DNA from 3 places in the Lacticaseibacillus jixiensis genome. Region 3 is predicted to be linked to each of the others. Evidence: predicted binding sites of a transcription regulator. Region 3 holds the regulator's gene; each other region holds the start of a gene.

The links. The regulator LexA, encoded in region 3, represses DNA repair genes until DNA is damaged. The targets are predictions, from matches to a motif close to CNAACANNTGTTNG.
Region 1: the regulator LexA is predicted to act here: its motif matches at 3,016-3,029, upstream of uvrC (excinuclease ABC subunit UvrC).
Region 2: the regulator LexA is predicted to act here: its motif matches at 3,495-3,508, upstream of ruvA (Holliday junction branch migration protein RuvA).

The regions. Positions count from the first base shown of each region.
Region 1 covers NZ_BAAFPR010000001.1:167,441-173,301, reverse strand. The annotation lists gene ACGG90_RS00815 (DUF1648 domain-containing protein) at 51-392, shown strand; gene ACGG90_RS00810 (helix-turn-helix transcriptional regulator) at 578-766, opposite strand; gene ACGG90_RS00805 (hypothetical protein) at 766-1,083, opposite strand; gene ACGG90_RS00800 (hypothetical protein) at 1,289-1,831, opposite strand; gene uvrC (excinuclease ABC subunit UvrC) at 3,039-4,826, shown strand; gene ACGG90_RS00790 (TMEM175 family protein) at 4,896-5,768, shown strand; gene ACGG90_RS00785 (GNAT family N-acetyltransferase) at 5,816-5,861, opposite strand, start outside.
Region 2 covers NZ_BAAFPR010000002.1:49,162-55,022, reverse strand. The annotation lists gene mutS (DNA mismatch repair protein MutS) at 1-228, shown strand, start outside; gene mutL (DNA mismatch repair endonuclease MutL) at 233-2,134, shown strand; gene ACGG90_RS01640 (Maf family protein) at 2,135-2,686, shown strand; gene ACGG90_RS01635 (TVP38/TMEM64 family protein) at 2,745-3,338, opposite strand; gene ruvA (Holliday junction branch migration protein RuvA) at 3,523-4,107, shown strand; gene ruvB (Holliday junction branch migration DNA helicase RuvB) at 4,142-5,149, shown strand; gene queA (tRNA preQ1(34) S-adenosylmethionine ribosyltransferase-isomerase QueA) at 5,165-5,861, shown strand, end outside.
Region 3 covers NZ_BAAFPR010000008.1:87,748-93,608, forward strand. The annotation lists gene ACGG90_RS07030 (hypothetical protein) at 250-447, opposite strand; gene ACGG90_RS07035 (AI-2E family transporter) at 754-1,902, shown strand; gene ACGG90_RS07040 (hypothetical protein) at 1,899-2,372, shown strand; gene lexA (transcriptional repressor LexA) at 2,538-3,164, shown strand; gene ACGG90_RS07050 (hypothetical protein) at 3,232-4,977, opposite strand; gene ACGG90_RS07055 (WxL protein host-binding domain-containing protein) at 4,964-5,861, opposite strand, start outside.

The DNA of each region.
Region 1 (5,861 bases), on a different contig from region 3:
GTCGTCAGGCGTCTGGGACTAAGATGCTTGTGAATGGGGGAGGCGGTACTATGAAACGCTTTCGAATGTTTAATTACAGTGCAGTGGCAGTTTCGCTGGTGTTAACCATCATTTTTATGGCAATGGCCCCAAGGGTTGTCGTCATGCACTTCAACGGCACTGGGGTCGCCGATAGCTGGAGCGGTCGGGCCGGCTTATTGCTGGAGCCGGTTGTGCTTCTGGTCATCGCGTTGATCTGTGATGGGGTAGCTCGGTCATGGCGCAAGCGCAATGACTTGAAAACATTCCCGATGATTACCATCGGAGAATGGCGGTTGCTAAGTTTGGTTGGTGTGGTGCTGATTGTCCTGGTCGCGCTGCAGCTTTACCAAATCGGTTGGCTGCAGAATTGAGACATCTCGATTAGCCAAATGAACCCACCAGATCAGAATTGACCTGATGGGTTCATTTGGATGTTTCGATCATGAGGCGGCGCCTAACGTTACTGTTGCGGCTTTGTCAATGATCAAACGTCGGCGTTCATCACCGCCAGCTAGGCAGTAAACTGATTAAGATAACTGTGGCTAGCCACGTTTCCTTATTGTCTAAACAATTCATCGACTGTCGTGTGCAAGCTGTTGGCCAAAGCAAAAGCCAGCTTCAAAGTCGGATCGTATTTATCATTCTCGATTGCGTTGATCGTTTGGCGCGACACGCCACAGGTCGTTGCCAATTCTTGTTGCGTGAGCCCTGCTTGAGTGCGGCGTTGGTTAATTTGATTTTGCATCAGTGCAGCACCGAATCGAGCAATAGTAAGCCATACATGATTAACATCAATCCCAACAGGACACTCACCAGAATCAGCGTGACCCAAGCGCCGCTGCTGACGCCTGCGCGGCCAAGCTTGCGAATCTGGATCACTTGGGTGGCGATCAGCCATACGGCGGCTTGTGAACTCAGGATAAAGGTCAAAACAGGAGTCGCTTGGTGCTGGATCAGGAGTTGATATAGTGTGTAGCCAGCCAGCGCAAAGATTAGATAGATATATGCGATCATCAGGCCTTGCTTGCTGAACATTTGATACATTTCATCGTTGCTTTTCATTTGATCTCCTCCTAGAAGTCAAACATCTTTGACATCTGCAGAATAGCAGAATGTGTGCCGGGTGTCAAACACTTTTGACACAAGCGCCAAACTTTCGGACATTGATCATTACGGATCGTTAGCGATATCCGTAGCTCAAACCGAAGAGCCGGTCAAGGCGCAATGCCTTGACCGGCTCTTAATCCTACGTTTGAGTGAAGAACGGTCATTTCATCAATATTGCCGCAAGTAGAAAAAATAAGCCGCTAACTGTCATCAGTGTCGAAACGCGAGTACTATATTTAAGGTAAGGCGCTAACAATTGATCTGGCAACACCACTAGTGGCAAAGTTACGTCATGATCTTGACGCTGATAGTTGATATAAACTTGTTGGGTACGCTTGATCACATTGCGCGACATGCCTGCGAAGATTGCGATAAGAAAATAAATGACTGCCACCACGACACTCATGACGCCAACTGAAGAATGGCTGGTCACAAACATCCGAAACACATACCCAGCAATCAAGAACGTTAGCAGCAATATGAGGGCATAGACACCGAAATTCCGGGATTGCTTCTTGGTGATTTGCTGATTGATATAAGCTTGCGCCTCATCTTGCAACTGCTGAGATACGCCATGTAGTTTTTGATTACGAAATTTGTTGATTCGTCGAGTTTGTAAAATCACCATAATAACACTTACCAACGCGATACAGAAAACAATGATGCCAAGTAATAGAATCAGTGTACCAAGCGCCTGTGCCATTTCACCACTCCTTAAAAAGTCTATTAGGTTCATGATACATTAGATAGAATCGTGTTGCGTTAAGAATTGTTTACGTTAATGCTATGGCAAGCACGGTTAAAGTCATGGTCGCTGACGCGGAAGAATACAGGCAACAAAAAGGTCATCATCATGTTCAAGCAAAAAGTCATCATTTCGACAATTGAAATTTCGCCAACGGATGCAATCCAAACGGTGCAAACCGCGTACCGGCTACAAACATGCAAGCCGGTCATTGGGAAAGCACCTATGTGTGCAACCAGCTGGCGCGGCAAATCTGCAGTGATCCGTAGGGGCAAATTTGCCATTGCAAAAAGTTTGTGCAATTCTCAGGACCATGCTATATTATCCTTGCAACCTGCAGTGGGGTGCTGAGACCGGCAAAGTACAAGTTGGTCTGTTCCCGGCATCCCTACACGAGCTGATCTGAGGGTGTCATGTGTAACGGCATGCACCGCGGCTCGTGCGTTCAAAGCGCCAGAGCGCCATGAAGCCCAATGTCCGTAGTCTTGGGCAATGCCAGGACGTTATCAGATTGCACCACGACCACCCCAGCGCACGTAGGCTTACGGCGCTGGGTACTTAATTGAATATACCAGAGCGGAGCAGCCCGCTTTTAGCGGTGGATATAAGGCGAGATGACGTAAAGGCGCTCTTTGCCTTGGCGGCGTCACGACTTATATCACGCCGCGGTGGGCTGCGCAGCTCGACGAAACCAGAGCGAAGCAAAGCGCATTTAGCGATGTGTATAAGACAGCCTGAGTCAATGGCGGTCTTGGCCATGGACTCGGGCTGGCTTATACGCAATCGCGTTGCTTTGCGCAGCTCGACGAGGCCAGAGCGAAGTGGCGCGCTTTTAGCGGGTCGGGTAGCCTAGCCATTGTGCGTGAGGCGGTCTTGGCCTCAAGTGCAATGGCGTAGCTAGCCGCACCCGCGTTGCGTCACGCAGCTCGACGAAACCCAACAGGCAGAGCTAAACATAGCCTGTTGCGATAAATTTTCACGACGGCGAATACGCTGATCGTGTATTTGTCGTGTCTGCTGCAAGACCCACGAGCGAAATCAGTTCCAGCAAACCTTGATTGCAATCTCAAGGCTTGCTGGGATTTTTATGCCAATGGCGGATAAGTTGCACGCATGGGGCAAGTTGCGTACAATATATGTAGCAAACAAACATTCGGAGGCACGCATGGCATCAGAACATATTGAACACAAACTCGCACTGTTGCCGGATTTGCCTGGCAGCTACCAGATGAAAGATCTCAACGGCAAGATCATTTATGTCGGCAAGGCCAAGAACTTGAAGAATCGGGTGCGGTCGTACTTTAAATCTGCGCACACCGGTAAAACCGCGCAGTTGGTGGCCAACATCGCTGATTTCGATTATATCGTCACATCCAGCGACAAGGAAGCGTTCTTGCTTGAAATCACCTTGATCCAGAAGTGGCAGCCTTATTACAACATCAAGCTTAAGAAAGGTACCGGCTATCCTTACATCAAGATCACCAACGAACGTGATCCGAAGATGGAAATCACCGGCGACATCAAGAAAGACGGGGCGTATTATTTTGGCCCGTATCCGAATGTCTACGCCGCTCAAGAAACGATGCATTTTCTCCAGAAGGTTTATCCGCTGCGGCGCTGCAACGGTTATCAAGGCCGGCCGTGTTTGTATTATCACATGGGCCAATGCCTGGGCGCGTGCTGGCGGGAAGTCCCTGAAGCAGAATACGCCAAGCAAATCGCCAAGATCAAGAGCTTCTTGGATGGCAATACCACCAAAGTCGTTAAGCAGCTGAACGCGCGCATGAACAAGGCGGCGCAAGACTTGGAGTTTGAACGCGCCGCAGAGTTGCGTGATCAGTTGAAATACATCGACATCACTGTCGAGAAGCAGAAGATCATTTCCAACGACAAGACGCAGCGCGACATTTTCAACTTCTATATGGATAAAGGCTGGATCTCCATTCAGGTGTTCTTCATTCGCCAAGCGCGGCTGATGAAGCGCGAAAGCCGGCTGTTTGCCATCACCGATTCGGCGGATGAAGAATTCGAGTCCTTCATCTTGCAGTTCTACCAGCGCAAGAACAACGTCCATCCTAAAGAAGTGCTGGTACCAGGCGGGTTGGATAATGACTTGTTGGAACAAGTCTTGGGCATTCCGGTGCGCACCCCGCAGCGCGGTGAGAAGAAATCACTGCTGGACTTGGCGCACAAGAACGCCCAGCTGAAGCTGGAAGAGAAATTCCGCTTGTTGGAGTTGGATAATCGCACGACCATCGGTGCCAACAACGAGATTTTCGACGCGTTGGGCTTGCCGCATGGGCACGTGATGGAAGCTTTCGACCACAGTCATATTCAAGGCACCAATCCGGTCAGCGCAATGGTGCAATTCGTCGACGGGCAAGCGGAGAAAACCAACTACCGCAAGTACAAGCTGGCTGAAGATGAAGGCGAACACTCTGCCAATGAAGATGCCAATACCAGAGAAGTGATCAGACGCCGCTACACGCGCTTGCTTAAAGAACATGCGGCGCTGCCGGATCTGATCTTGATGGATGGCGGCGCGATCGAAATGAACGCGGCAAAAGACGTCTTGGAGAATGAATTGAACCTCGATATTCCTGTGGCCGGCATGGTGAAGAACAACAAGCACAAAACGGCGGCGTTGTTGTTTGGCGATAGCGACCAGCCGCGCGAGCTTGACCCTAAATCGCAAGGCTTCTATTTGCTGGAACGCATTCAAGATGAAGTGCACCGCTTTGCCATTACCTTCCATCGCCAGCTGCGCAACAAGAATTCACTGGCCAGCCGCCTGGAAACCATTCAAGGCGTGGGGCCGCGCACGCGGGTGAAGTTGTTGAAGGAATTCAAGACGCTCAATCACATCAAAGCAGCCAGCTTAGAAGACATTCAAGCGCTAGGCATTTCCAAGGCCGTCGCCCAAGCGGTGAAAGTGTCGCTGCAAGCTGAATAAATTGTCTTGATTTGCGCAACAGACAGCTGGCGTGTACAATAACGTCATTCTATAGAAATCAGGAGCGTTATGCAGAAACTAAAGAATCGCTTGGATGCCTTCTCTGACGCGATCATCGCCGTGGTCATCACGGTGATGGTGTTGGACATCCCCCCGGTGCTCAAGGACTCACTGACCAATTATGGCGTGATGGGCAAGCACATTGGGATCTACTTGATCAGTTTCATCTTTGTGGCCAACATGTGGTACCAGCACGCCACGGTTTTTGACGAAATTGAGACCATGACTTATCGCATCTTGATCGGCGACTTCATCTTCTTGGCTTGCTTATCGATGATGCCGCTGTTTACCAACATGATGACCGTCAATACCACCCGTGTCACGGTGATGTTATATGGGACCTTGCAGTTTGTGGTGAATATGCTGTTTCGCATCTTGTCCAAGGCCATCATTCATCTCAAATACACCGATAAGCAAGCGATGCAGAAGGTTTACACCAAGATCTACGGCAACGCCAATCACATCTTAGGCGCCTTGGCGGTGTGGGATATCGTGGTAGCGTGGTTCTTCCCGCATGTGGCATTGGTGTTCTACTTGGCTTATCCGATCTTGACGTTCTTCTTGAACGCCCAAGCGCGCCAGGAAATGTATGACGTTGAAGAATTGCCTGCAGACGAGCAGGCCGATGTGGCAACTTTCAACACCAGTGAGTTGAAAGACTTCCGCAAGGCGCAACAAGCGATCATGACGCAACCGCCTGACACTGGCAAGCCGGCAGCTGATCGGCCAAGTTGGCTGGATCACAATGTCGATTCCCGCAAGCGTCAACGCCTGTTGCAACGATACAGCCGCGCCACACCAGAGCAGCAAGCGCAGCTGCAGCGGTGGTTTATGCAGCGCCGCCAGAACGGGTTTGATCCGCATCACAACCAGCGCAAATAAAAAAACCAGGTGTTGTTGTCCCAATGAGGGTCGCAACACTTGGTTTTTTATTTGCGCGGCAAGTCTTTGTTCATCAACAATTCGTCATGGATC
Region 2 (5,861 bases), on a different contig from region 3:
ACGATCTTGGCGTCACTGGAAGACAGCGGTGTCAAGCAAGTGCCGGCACCTGCGGCTAAAGTTGCCGAGCCTGAAGCACAGTTGAGCTTGTTTGAACCAGAAACGGTACCAGCCCCGAAGACATCCCCAGTGTTGCGCAAACTTGAGCGTTTTGACTTGATGAATGCCACGCCGATGGATGCGATGAATTTATTATATGACCTGCAGAAGCAATTAAAGAAGAAGTGAGATTATGCCGAAGATCCATCAACTATCGCAGACGTTAAGCAACCAGATTTCCGCCGGGGAAGTGGTAGAACGTCCCGCCAGTGTAGTCAAAGAGCTGGTTGAAAACAGCATCGATGCCACTGCCACCCAAATTGATATCAATGTCCAAGCCGCCGGGGTGCAGCGCATCCAAGTGATCGACAACGGCATCGGCATTGATCAAGAAGATGTCCCCACGGCGTTTCTGCGCCACGCCACCAGCAAGATCTTGACGGTGCGCGATTTATTTAATGTGCATAGCTTGGGCTTTCGCGGCGAAGCGCTGGCGTCGATTGCCGCAGTGGCTGATGTCACGCTGGAAACTGCCACCGATGCTGGTTTAGGCACCCGCGCGCACATCAAAGGCGGCGTGATGCAATCGGTTGCCACGATCGGTACGCGGCGCGGGACCACCATCACCGTTGATGATTTATTCTTCAACACGCCGGCACGCTTGAAGTATGTGAAATCCCAAGCCACCGAACTCGGCAAGATCGTTGATATTGTCAACCGCTTGGCCTTGGCCCATCCAGAAATCGCCTTCACCTTGCGGCATGATGACAAGATGGTGTTAAAGACGGCTGGCCATGGCGACTTGCAGCAGACCTTGGCGGGGATCTATGGGGTAGCAACAGCCAAAAGCATGCTGGATCTCAGCGGCGAAGACGCGGATTTTCGCGTCAGCGGCTTCTTCAGCCTGCCTGACACCACCAGAGCGTCGCGCAATTATATGAGTTTGATGATCAATGGCCGCTACATCAAGAACTATCAACTGACCAAGGCAATCATCGCTGGGTACGGCTCAAAGCTGATGGTGGGGCGCTATCCCATTGCGGTGATCGATATCGCCATGGATCCGCTGTTGGTTGATGTCAACGTTCACCCCACCAAACAAGAAGTGCGCTTAAGCAAAGAAAGCCAACTGGCGCAATTGCTAAGCGACAGCATTCGCGAACGCTTGGCTAGCGAGAACTTGATCCCAGAAGCGCTGCACAACTTGCGCCAGCGCCAGCCCGTCGATATGCAACAGCTCGCTGAAACCCTCAATGTCGCCAGCCACCCGGCGCAAGTACAAGAACCTGCGCCGCAAGCGCCAGCCGCACCTGTACAACCGCAAGCGCCAGCGGCAGATTACGGCAAGTCGCTGGCGGAATTGGCTGGCACTCCGATTTTTGATGATCCTAAGCATTTGATGGCGTGGGATGCCAAATACGGGCCGACAGCGCAAGCCGCTGCGCCAGCAGAAGCGCCAGTGGATCTTTCACGGCCAGAGCCTGCTGCACGCTTTCCGGAGTTAACGTATTTGGGCCAATTGCATGGCACGTATTTGTTGGCGGAAGATCCAGATGGCTTTTATTTGCTGGATCAACACGCCGCCCAAGAGCGCGTCAATTACGAGTATTATCGCCAAAAGATCGGCGAAGTTTCAGCGGCGCAACAGCGCTTGTTGGTGCCGATCGTGTTGGATTATCCGGCTAGCGACGCGTTGGTGATCCAAGCGCATCAAGCGGTCTTACAAAGCGTGGGGCTGCATTTGGAAGAATTTGGGCAAAACACTTACATCGTCCATCAGCACCCGACTTGGTTCAAAGCCGGCCAAGAAGAAGACACTTTGCGCGAAATGATCGATTGGGTGTTGCGCGACGGGCACATCACAGTGGCGCAGTTCCGCGAGAAAACGGCGATCATGATGTCTTGCAAGCGTGCGATCAAAGCCAACCATCATCTCGATGACCAACAAGCCCAAGCGCTGCTGCAACATTTAGCGGCATGTGAGAATCCCTTTAACTGTCCTCACGGTCGGCCGGTGCTGGTGCATTTTAGCAACACCGATTTGGAGAAAATGTTCAAGCGGATCCAAGACAGTCACACCACGGAGGATTTCTAGATGCTTGTCTTAGCCAGCCAGTCTCCGCGCCGCCAAGAATTACTGGCGCGCATCACCAAAGATTTCACCACTCACAAAGCCGATATCGACGAGCGGGCCTTGCCGCTGCTTGCCCCAGCCGATTATGTGCAAAGCTTAGCGCAGGCCAAAGCGCAAGCCGTGGCGCAAGTTTACCCTGATGCTACGGTGATCGCCGCAGACACAATGGTCGCTTATGAAGGGCGGCTGTTAGGCAAGCCTGCTGATCGTTTAGCGGCCCAAGCCATGTTGACCCAATTAAGCGGGCAGGTACATCATGTTCACACCGGCGTGGTGGTGCATTGGGCAGACGGCTTTGAACAACAAACCACCGTGACGACAGCGGTTGAATTCTGGCCGCTGGGCGACGGCTTGATTCAGCGGTATTTAGATCAAGGCGAATATACTGATAAAGCCGGCGCTTACGGGATCCAAGGCCAAGGCGCACTGTTGATCAAAGGTATTGTCGGCGACTATTACAATGTGATGGGCTTACCAATCAGCACGCTTTATCGCATGCTGCGACGTCACTAAGCAGATTAAAAGACCTGTAAAAACCCCCAACCGTGTTTCACAGGTCTTTGGTGTGATTTTAGAAAAAATGCGTTAGCCAAGTGGCGCCGGTGATCAAGGCGTAGGAGTACACCGCAATGGTGACAGGCTTGCCGAAGATGATGATCAACAAGAAACGCTTGAACGACATTTTGGTCAAACCAGCCATTAAACACAACACATCATCTGGCGCCACTGGCGCGATGATGGCTAAAGCAAAGAACCAGTCGAACTTGGTTTGATTCTTGGTGCAGGCCAAATATTTGCGGCAGGTGCGCGTTGGCACCACATGTTCAATGAACGCCAGGCCATAATGCCGTGCCAGCCAGAAGTTTAGGATCGAGCCGATCACAATACCGATGTAATTATAGGCAAAACCGGCCCATGGCCCGAACAACAACACGCCGGCTGCGGTGGACAAGCCGCCAGGAATGACTGGGATCACCACTTGGATGATTTGAATGGCGATGAAGATCAGCGGGCCCAGCATTCCGCTAGCGGCGAGGTACTGCTGCAGCGTTGCCAAGTCGTGAAAGACCCCGAGGTGCCACCAATAGATGCACAAGGCCACGCAGCCGCCTAATACGGCTACGGTGGTCCAGTTGATCAACTTGTGCGAGGTCCGCGCCTCCATGTCATCACCACCTTGATCGGAATAACTTAAGTTTAGTCGCCAAGTCATGGCCAGTCATGCGCCGCAAGTCTGATTTTGGCAGTTATGAGGTGACAGTTTTGTCACCTGAGGCGATGCGGTGGTGTGAACTTCACCTGCTGTTATGGTAAAATGGTGCGAACACGTGTTTTTAGAAAGGAATCCCATGTACGAATTTATGCAAGGGCGAGTGAGTACCATCACCCCCAGCTACATCGTGATCAACGTTAATGGCATTGGCTATCGGCTGTTGGTGGCCAATCCATACCAATATGAAGAAGGCAGCGACTTAACGGTTTATGTGCAGCTGATCATTCGCGACAATGACCAGGCCTTGTACGGTTTTGCCACGGCTCAAGACAAGCAGACGTTCAATCAGTTGCTGACTGTCACCGGCATTGGGCCCAAGTCTGCTTTGGCGATCTTGGCCAACGCCAACACTGACGGCTTGGCCAACGCCATCGCCCAAGATGATGTCCATTTCTTGACCAAGTTTCCTGGCATCGGCAAGAAAACTGCCCAACAGATCATCTTGGATCTCAAAGGCAAGATCGACACTGTCGGGCCGCTGTTTCAAGAAGCAATGCCAGCAACTGCTGATGACCCGCAACTGGCTGATGCTGTGGCGGCGTTAGTGGCGCTGGGGTATCCGCAAAAAGTCGTCGACAAGTTGATACCCAAGCTGCAAGCCAGTGCCAATAAAACCACTGACGCGTATATGCGCTTGGGGTTGACGCTGCTTGCCAAGTAGTTTGGTTGAAATCACGCAAGAAGGAGGGCCGCAGATGGCAGAAGAACGTATCGTGGATAGCGGAGCTGATCCGCAAGAAGATCCCATCGAACGCAGCTTGCGCCCACAGCGCTTGGCCAGCTATATCGGCCAAAGTCAGGTGAAGAATCAATTGGCAGTGGCGATCAAAGCCTCACTGATTCGCGAAGAAGCGATGGATCATGTGCTGTTATACGGTCCGCCTGGTTTAGGCAAAACCACCTTGGCTTTAGTGATTGCCAATGAATTGCATGTCAACATTCGCACCACCAGCGGCCCGGCGATTGAAAAGCCTGGCGACTTGGTGGCATTATTAAACGAGCTGCAGCCAGGGGATGTCTTGTTTATCGACGAGATCCACCGGCTGCCGAAAATTGTTGAAGAAATGCTGTACTCAGCGATGGAAGACTTCTATATTGATATCGTGGTAGGTCAAGGGCCAACTGCGCATCCCGTGCATTTTCCTTTGCCGCCATTTACCTTGATCGGAGCCACAACGCGCGCAGGGATGCTGTCTGCGCCGTTGCGGGATCGCTTTGGCATCAGCTTGCATATGGCGTATTATACTAAAGCAGAGCTTTCTGAGATCGTGTTGCGTTCGGCGGCGATCTTCAACATGCAATTGCCAGTTGAAAGCGCCCATGCCTTAGCGTCGCGTTCGCGCGGTACGCCGCGGATCGCCAATCGCTTGTTGAAGCGCATTCGCGACTTTGCGGCGGTGGCAGATGTGCAAACCATTGCCCCGGCGCTTGTCGATGATGCCTTAGATCAACTGGCGGTTGATGAACAAGGCTTAGATCCAGTTGATCGCAAGCTATTGATGATGATGATCCGCAACTATGATGGCGGACCGGTGGGTCTATCGACCATCGCCGCTAATATCGGCGAAGAAACAGCCACCATCGAAGAAATGTATGAACCTTACTTGCTTCAAATCGGTTACCTCAAGCGCACGCCGCGTGGGCGGATGGTGACTGAAGCCGGCTTTAACCACATGCACATGCCTTATCAAATAAAGAAATGATTGGAAGGATAAACATTGCTAACCACTGAAGATTTTGACTATGACCTGCCTCATGAATTGATCGCCCAAACCCCGCTGAAAGAACGCGACGCCAGCCGGATGCTTGTGCTCAACGCCGAAACTGGGGCCATGGAAGACAAGCACTTCTATGACATCTTGGACTATATCCAACCAGGCGATGCGATCGTGATGAACGATACGCGCGTGATGCCGGCGCGGTTGTATGGCGTCAAGCCTGATACTGGCGCCCATATGGAAGTCTTGCTGTTGCACAACACGGAAGGCGACAAGTGGGAAACTTTGATGAAGCCGGCGCGCAAGGCGCCAGTAGGAGCTGAAATCGATTTTGGCGACGGGCTGCTTAAAGCCACCGTCACTGAAGAATTGGATCATGGCGGCCGGATCATTGAATTCCATTATGATGGCATCTTCATGGAGATCTTAGACAAACTCGGCGAAACCCCGCTGCCGCCTTACATCAAAGCCAAGCTTGACGATCCTGAAATGTATCAAACCGTATATGCCAAAGAAGTTGGCTCCGCTGCGGCCCCAACTGCCGGGTTGCATTGGACTGAAGAACTGTTGCAAAAGGCCCAAGATAAAGGCGCTAAGCTGGTTTATTTGACCTTGCATGTCGGCTTGGGGACTTTCCGGCCAGTGACAGTCGACAACATCGAAGATCACAAGATGCACAGCGAATTCTACCGCTTCT
Region 3 (5,861 bases):
GCGATTGCACTCGGGACAAAGTGCGGTCCCAAGCACAATCGCTAGGCTATCCGACCTGCTAAGTGTGCTTTGCTCCGCTCTGGTCTTCGTCGAGCTGCGCAGCCCAACGCGGCGTGATATAAGTCGTGACGTCAATTGGGCAAAGTGCGCCCAACTGCCATCCCGCCTTATATTCACCGCTAAGTACGGGCTGCTCCGCTCTGGGGACAAAAAAACCGCGGCTCGGTTGAGTCGCGGTGCGCGCCCACATTAAATGCGGTGCGTGACTGGAATGTGTTTAAGTTGGCGGCGATCGCACTTGTTACGCGTCATCTCATAGAAGACGCCGAAGTGCACATCGACGGCCAGCAGGAGGATCGCGATGAATGCCGTGTGCGTAAACATCAGCACAACGGTCAATACAATTAAGGCGCGTAAGCTCCATTTCATAATGTTAACTGATGTCATTGATGACACTCCCTTCCACCGCTTCCGGTTATCTATGTTCCTTAGTATACAGGATTCCTGATGAATGTAAAGCCTAAATATACAAAACTTTTACATTAGGTGCCTTTATACCGGCATTGTTGACATTTTAAATTTTAGTAACCGTTTGCATTTACATTCGTATATACATTTCTTTTACATTCACGATACATCGCGTCCAGCCCAATCATGCCAGGCGTTTGCGCGGGTGAGACACCTAGAATTCGCAATATGTTGATGAATTCGGTATCATGTGAGTAAGCGCAAACACGACCTGGAGGTGACCGGATGCGCACGACTTGGTTTTACAAAAGGTTCCTAAATAGTAAATTTACCATTGCGATCTTGAATGTGACCTTGGTGCTGTTGGCGATTTGGGTGTTCACTCAAATCAGCTGGGTATTCAAGCCGGTGTGGGCATTCGTCAACATCATCGCCCCGCCGTTTATCTTCGCTGGTGTGTTGTATTACCTATTGAATCCTTTGGTGACGTGGCTGACGCGGCGCAAATTGCCGCGACCGGCGGCAATCGCGATTGTCTTGTTGCTGCTGTTAGGGGTGTTGGTGATCGGCGTGATCAAGCTGGTACCGCCGATCGAGCAGCAATTCACTAACATTATCCAGACTTATCCCACATACTGGCGCAGAGCGGTTGCGTGGCTCACCGCGTTGAATGCCAATCAAGAACTGATTTCGCAACAAGATCTCAATGCACTTGGCCAAGAGATCATGGACAGCTTGTCGCTATCCAAAGGCAGCATCGTGTCAGGTACGGTGTCGCAGTTGCAGAACTTGGTGGGCATTGTTGGCAACGTGGTGATTACCGTGTCTACTGCGCCGATCATTTTGTTTTTCATGTTAAAAGATGGGGCGAGCTTTGCCCCAAAAGTGGTGCAGCTGTTTCCTATCAAATTGCGTGACAGTTTAGCTTCGATGCTGGCGGAGATGAATCAGAAAGTCGGCTCGTATGTGCAAGGCCAGCTTACCGTGGCCATGGCCGTGGCGATTATCTTCATGACGGGCTTTTCGGTGATCGGGTTGAAGTTTGCGTTGGTGTTGGGGCTGATCGCGGGGCCATTGAATTTGATCCCATATTTCGGATCGGCGTTGGCGATGATCCCGGCGTTGATCGTTGGGGCAATGAGCGGCCCGTCGATGCTGATCGCGGTGATCGTGACATTCTTCATTGAATGGCTGATCGAAACCCAGGTGTTATCGCCGTTGGTGATGGGTTCGAAGTTGGCGATGCATCCGGTGACCATTGTGATCGTGTTGCTGACAGCCGGTAATTTATTCGGCTTGGCCGGGGTGATCTTAGGCATTCCCGGCTTTGCCGTCTTGAAAATCGTCGTGACGCGCTTCTTCTCCTGGTATCGCCAGGCGTCTGGGCTGTATAATGAAGAAACTGATGTACCGCAGGAAAGGAATCTATCATGATCGAACTCTTATTTCTTATTTCAGATATCGCCTTGCTGAGCATGGGTGGCTATGTCATCTACTGGCAAAGCAAGATCGACATGCGCGGCGGGTATTCCATGTTTCAAGTGTTCTTCGCGGCCTTGCTTGGTTCAGTGTTTGTTTCAAGCGGCAGTGATCACTTGTTGTATATCGTGTTTGCTGCCGGAACGATCACGTTGGTCTTGATGGCTGGCAATTCAGGGATCACCCCAACGCGCGTGATCGCCACTGGGGTGTTCTCGCGCGTGATCCCCTACACCAAACTTTCAGGCATCACCTTGACGCCGTTAGAAATGCCGAATGGCCGGCAAATGGTGCTGGCGATTTTCAGCTTGAACCCGCGGCGGTTCGTTCGATTGACTTTCCGCACTGATTTAGAAACGATGATCAGCACTTTGCGCCCGCGGGTGCCGCAAAGTGTCGAAATTGCCATTCAACATGTGCAATGATGGCTTGGCGATGTGAGTGAGCGCAAGACGACGGTTACCGCCGCAGGATGCACGGCGTAAGCTGCAGATTTTGCTTGCAAACGGGTGTTTGTTTTGGTAATCTTAAGGTAATCACAGGCCAAACAAATTTTTGGCTTTCCCCAGATACGAAAGGAGTGGGCGACTTTGCGCACCACAGTTAATGAGACACGTTTCAAACAAATCTTAGAGACGATCTACCATACCACTAAGGAGCGAAGTTTCCCGCCAACTGTGCGTGAAATCGGCGCGGCAGTGGGGTTATCCAGTTCCAGTACGGTGGCATCTTATCTTAAGCGGATGGAAGATGCCGGCTTGATCGCAAAGGACCCTGCCAAGCCGCGGACGTTGTTGTTGACGCCTGCCGGGCGTGAATACATTGGCGTCGGCGAAGATGGGATCCCGATCGTCGGTACGGTTGCTGCCGGCGTGCCGATTACCGCGGTGCAGAATATTGATGATTACTTCCCAGTGCCAGACGATTTGGCCTATGATGCCGAAGATTTGTTCATGTTGCGGGTTTCAGGCAATTCCATGATCAAGATGGGCATCTTAGATGGTGATCAGATCATCGTCAAGAAGCAGCAAACTGCTGAGAACGGGCAAGTGATCGTGGCCATGACCGAAGAGTCTGAAGCCACCGTCAAGCGCTTCTATAAGGAAGACGGGCGCGTGCGGCTGCATCCTGAAAATGACGACATGGCGGATATGTACTTTGATACCGTCACGATTTTAGGGGTCGTGGTCAGCTTGTATCGCCCAGTACTTGAATAGCTCAATTAAAAGCGCTGCACCACAATTTTTTCAACAAATTGTGGTGCAGCGCTTTTTTGAGGTTGGTTTACGACAGTGGCGCACTAGGGAACGTTTGCGTTAAGGTCCATGTGATCGTGGCTTGTTGGGAATCGGTGCTGGTGATCACTGGTTTGGGGGTAAGTGTTGCTTGCGGATGGGATATTGATAAGCCAGCGCTGCCGCCAGTCGCCAAAATTGTCGGGGTGCTAGACAGTTGTTTGTTGAAGTCATTCAAAGTCAAAGCGAATGGAAAATCCGTTGGCGATAGCGCCGCTGTTAACTGCCAGCTGCCGTTTGTGCGCGTGTCTTCAACGATCAAGCTGCCACTGGCCGAAACGGTTTTGGTGAGATGATCGTAAAGCTCCAACGCCGAATACTGCCACGCAAAAGCTGTCGGGACCTGCTTCAGCGCCAAGGTGCCTAAAGGCGGCGAAATGGCGATCGACGCGAAATTCGTATACAGCGAGTTGCCGCCTGACACCGGATCGAGTTTCAGTCGGATGGCTTTGGGGGTCGCGCTGGCCATCATGGCCTGCAGCAAGCCGCCGGTTTTGCTGATGGTAAAAGCCACGGCGAAGTCAGTGAGCTTAGCGGTTTCGCCTTCAGCGTTTTGCACATCGCCGAAGTTGTTCAGCGACAAAATATTGTTGAGGTTAGCCTGCATACTGCCATCAGCGGCGCGATACGTGTCAACCAGCTCCCAGTGATAACGCCAATTACCAGGCGGCAAGTTCATTAAGCTTAAACTCGCCGGGGCGAAGTGTAAACCACTGGCAGGGATATTGTCGTATGGGCCGGCATAAGCCTGCAGCCCGCCGAGCCAAATCGTCTTGGTGGTAGTGATCTTGCCGGCTTGCGCGGCCATGACGCGACTGAAGCCTGGGTTATTGATATTGGTGTTGACCAAATTGTCAGGCGGCGCCGTTAACGTGGCTGTATTGTCAGTCGCAGCAGTGAGGCTGAAGCCGCTTGCCGGCAGCCATTTGATCGGGTCAGTCGCCTCTAGCGGTGTAATGGTCGCTTTGATCGGGACTTGTTGGCCATATAGCATGTGTTGCGGGGTGTTCAGCGTTAAGCTGGTGGCTGAAGTGGTTGCCGCAAACCAATTGAGCCTGGAAGCGACTGGGCGGTGAGGATCTTCGCGATCATAAACAGTTGAAGCGTTGTATTGATAAGCATACCAACCAGAATGATCTGGGACATAGCGAAATTCGGCTAGGGCATGCAAGGTCCAGCCGTCTTCATAACGCGAGTCAACGGTTTGGTTAAACACTGTGGTGGCAGTGTATTGGCCATTGGCTTGGGCACTGACTTGCCAAATCCGCAAGGTCAACTTCGGCAAGATCGCGTATTCGCCAAAGCCGAGGTGGTAGCGCAAGTAGAACTCATGCGCCGTTTTGCTAGCCATCGTAAAAGGCGCAGCGGCAAACGTGTCAGCGTCAAAGCCGCCGATGGGGCCATCGCCGATGATCGTTTCTTGCAGCGGTTTGGTGTCCCATTGCGCGACTTTGACAGTATTCAAGTCTGGCAGCACGGCGGCTTTAAGCGGCGCAGCCGGTGTCAGCCAAAGTCCCATCAGCGCACAAGCAACCAGTGCCAGCAGCTTCTTACACCCGGCGCACCATGCCACCAAAGCCAACACGCCTAAACCTAAGCCGCCGATGCTTGGCTGCGCTGTACTATTGGTATGCGGCAAAGCCGGTTGAGTCGGCGTAGCGATCACAGCCGGTGCCACTGGCGCAGGGTCTGTGACGACGCGCAAGCACAGCGTGGAATGGTCAATTTGCGTCATGCTTGGCCCTCCTTTGCTGCCACAACAGCCACCCGATCACCCCAAGCAAACTGATGACCAAGCCGATCAGCGCATATACCCACCAAGCCAATGCAACAGCAGGCTGGGCCATGTCAGTGCGGCTGGCTTGAGCGGCAGTGATGGTGAAGTGGTCAGTCAGGTGATAATGTTGTTTGCCAGACGTTAAGTCAATCACCAAGGTGTACGTGCCGGCAGTCAAGGCTTTAGTCACCGGAAGCCGCAGCGGCATGATCGCATTAGGCGCCATTTGCGCATTCTTGATCGTGGCTGAGGCTAAGGTTTGCTTGGCGCTGTTTTGTAAGGTGCTGTGGATCGTGATGCCGCCAAATAAGCGAGCCGTGTGGCTGGCTAAGTCTGCTGTGACATTGCGCTGGCTTAATTTGGTGTTGCTTAGCGTTAATTTGGGGCGGCTTTCATCAACATGGGCAATAGTCAGATGCAAAGGGGTTGCCAAGACGAAACGGTTTTGAAGCCCGCTTTGCTTGCCTGCGGCGGGGATGGCTGCGACGCTTAAGGCCCCGAGGCGTTCGCCATACCAGGAGGTTTGCGGCACGCGCAAAGTTACTTGCACTGTTTTGCTGGCGTGTGCGGCGACTGAGACGGTTTGTTTAAGCGGCGTTGCCATACTCGCCAACGTAGGTCCGGTGGTGGCAGTCAAGTTAGCGCCTGGCGTATACAGCAATTGACCGCTGCTGGACACGCCGGCATCAATGATATTGACATTAAATCGTTGCGTTGCAGCTGCGGTATTGTGAATGGTGGCGGTCAAAGTTGTTTGGGTTTGCGGCTGCAGGCGGTATTGATAATAGCCTGCAGCACTGGAGCCGGTGGTGTTGGGGGTGACGGTGAATTCAGCACCGGCG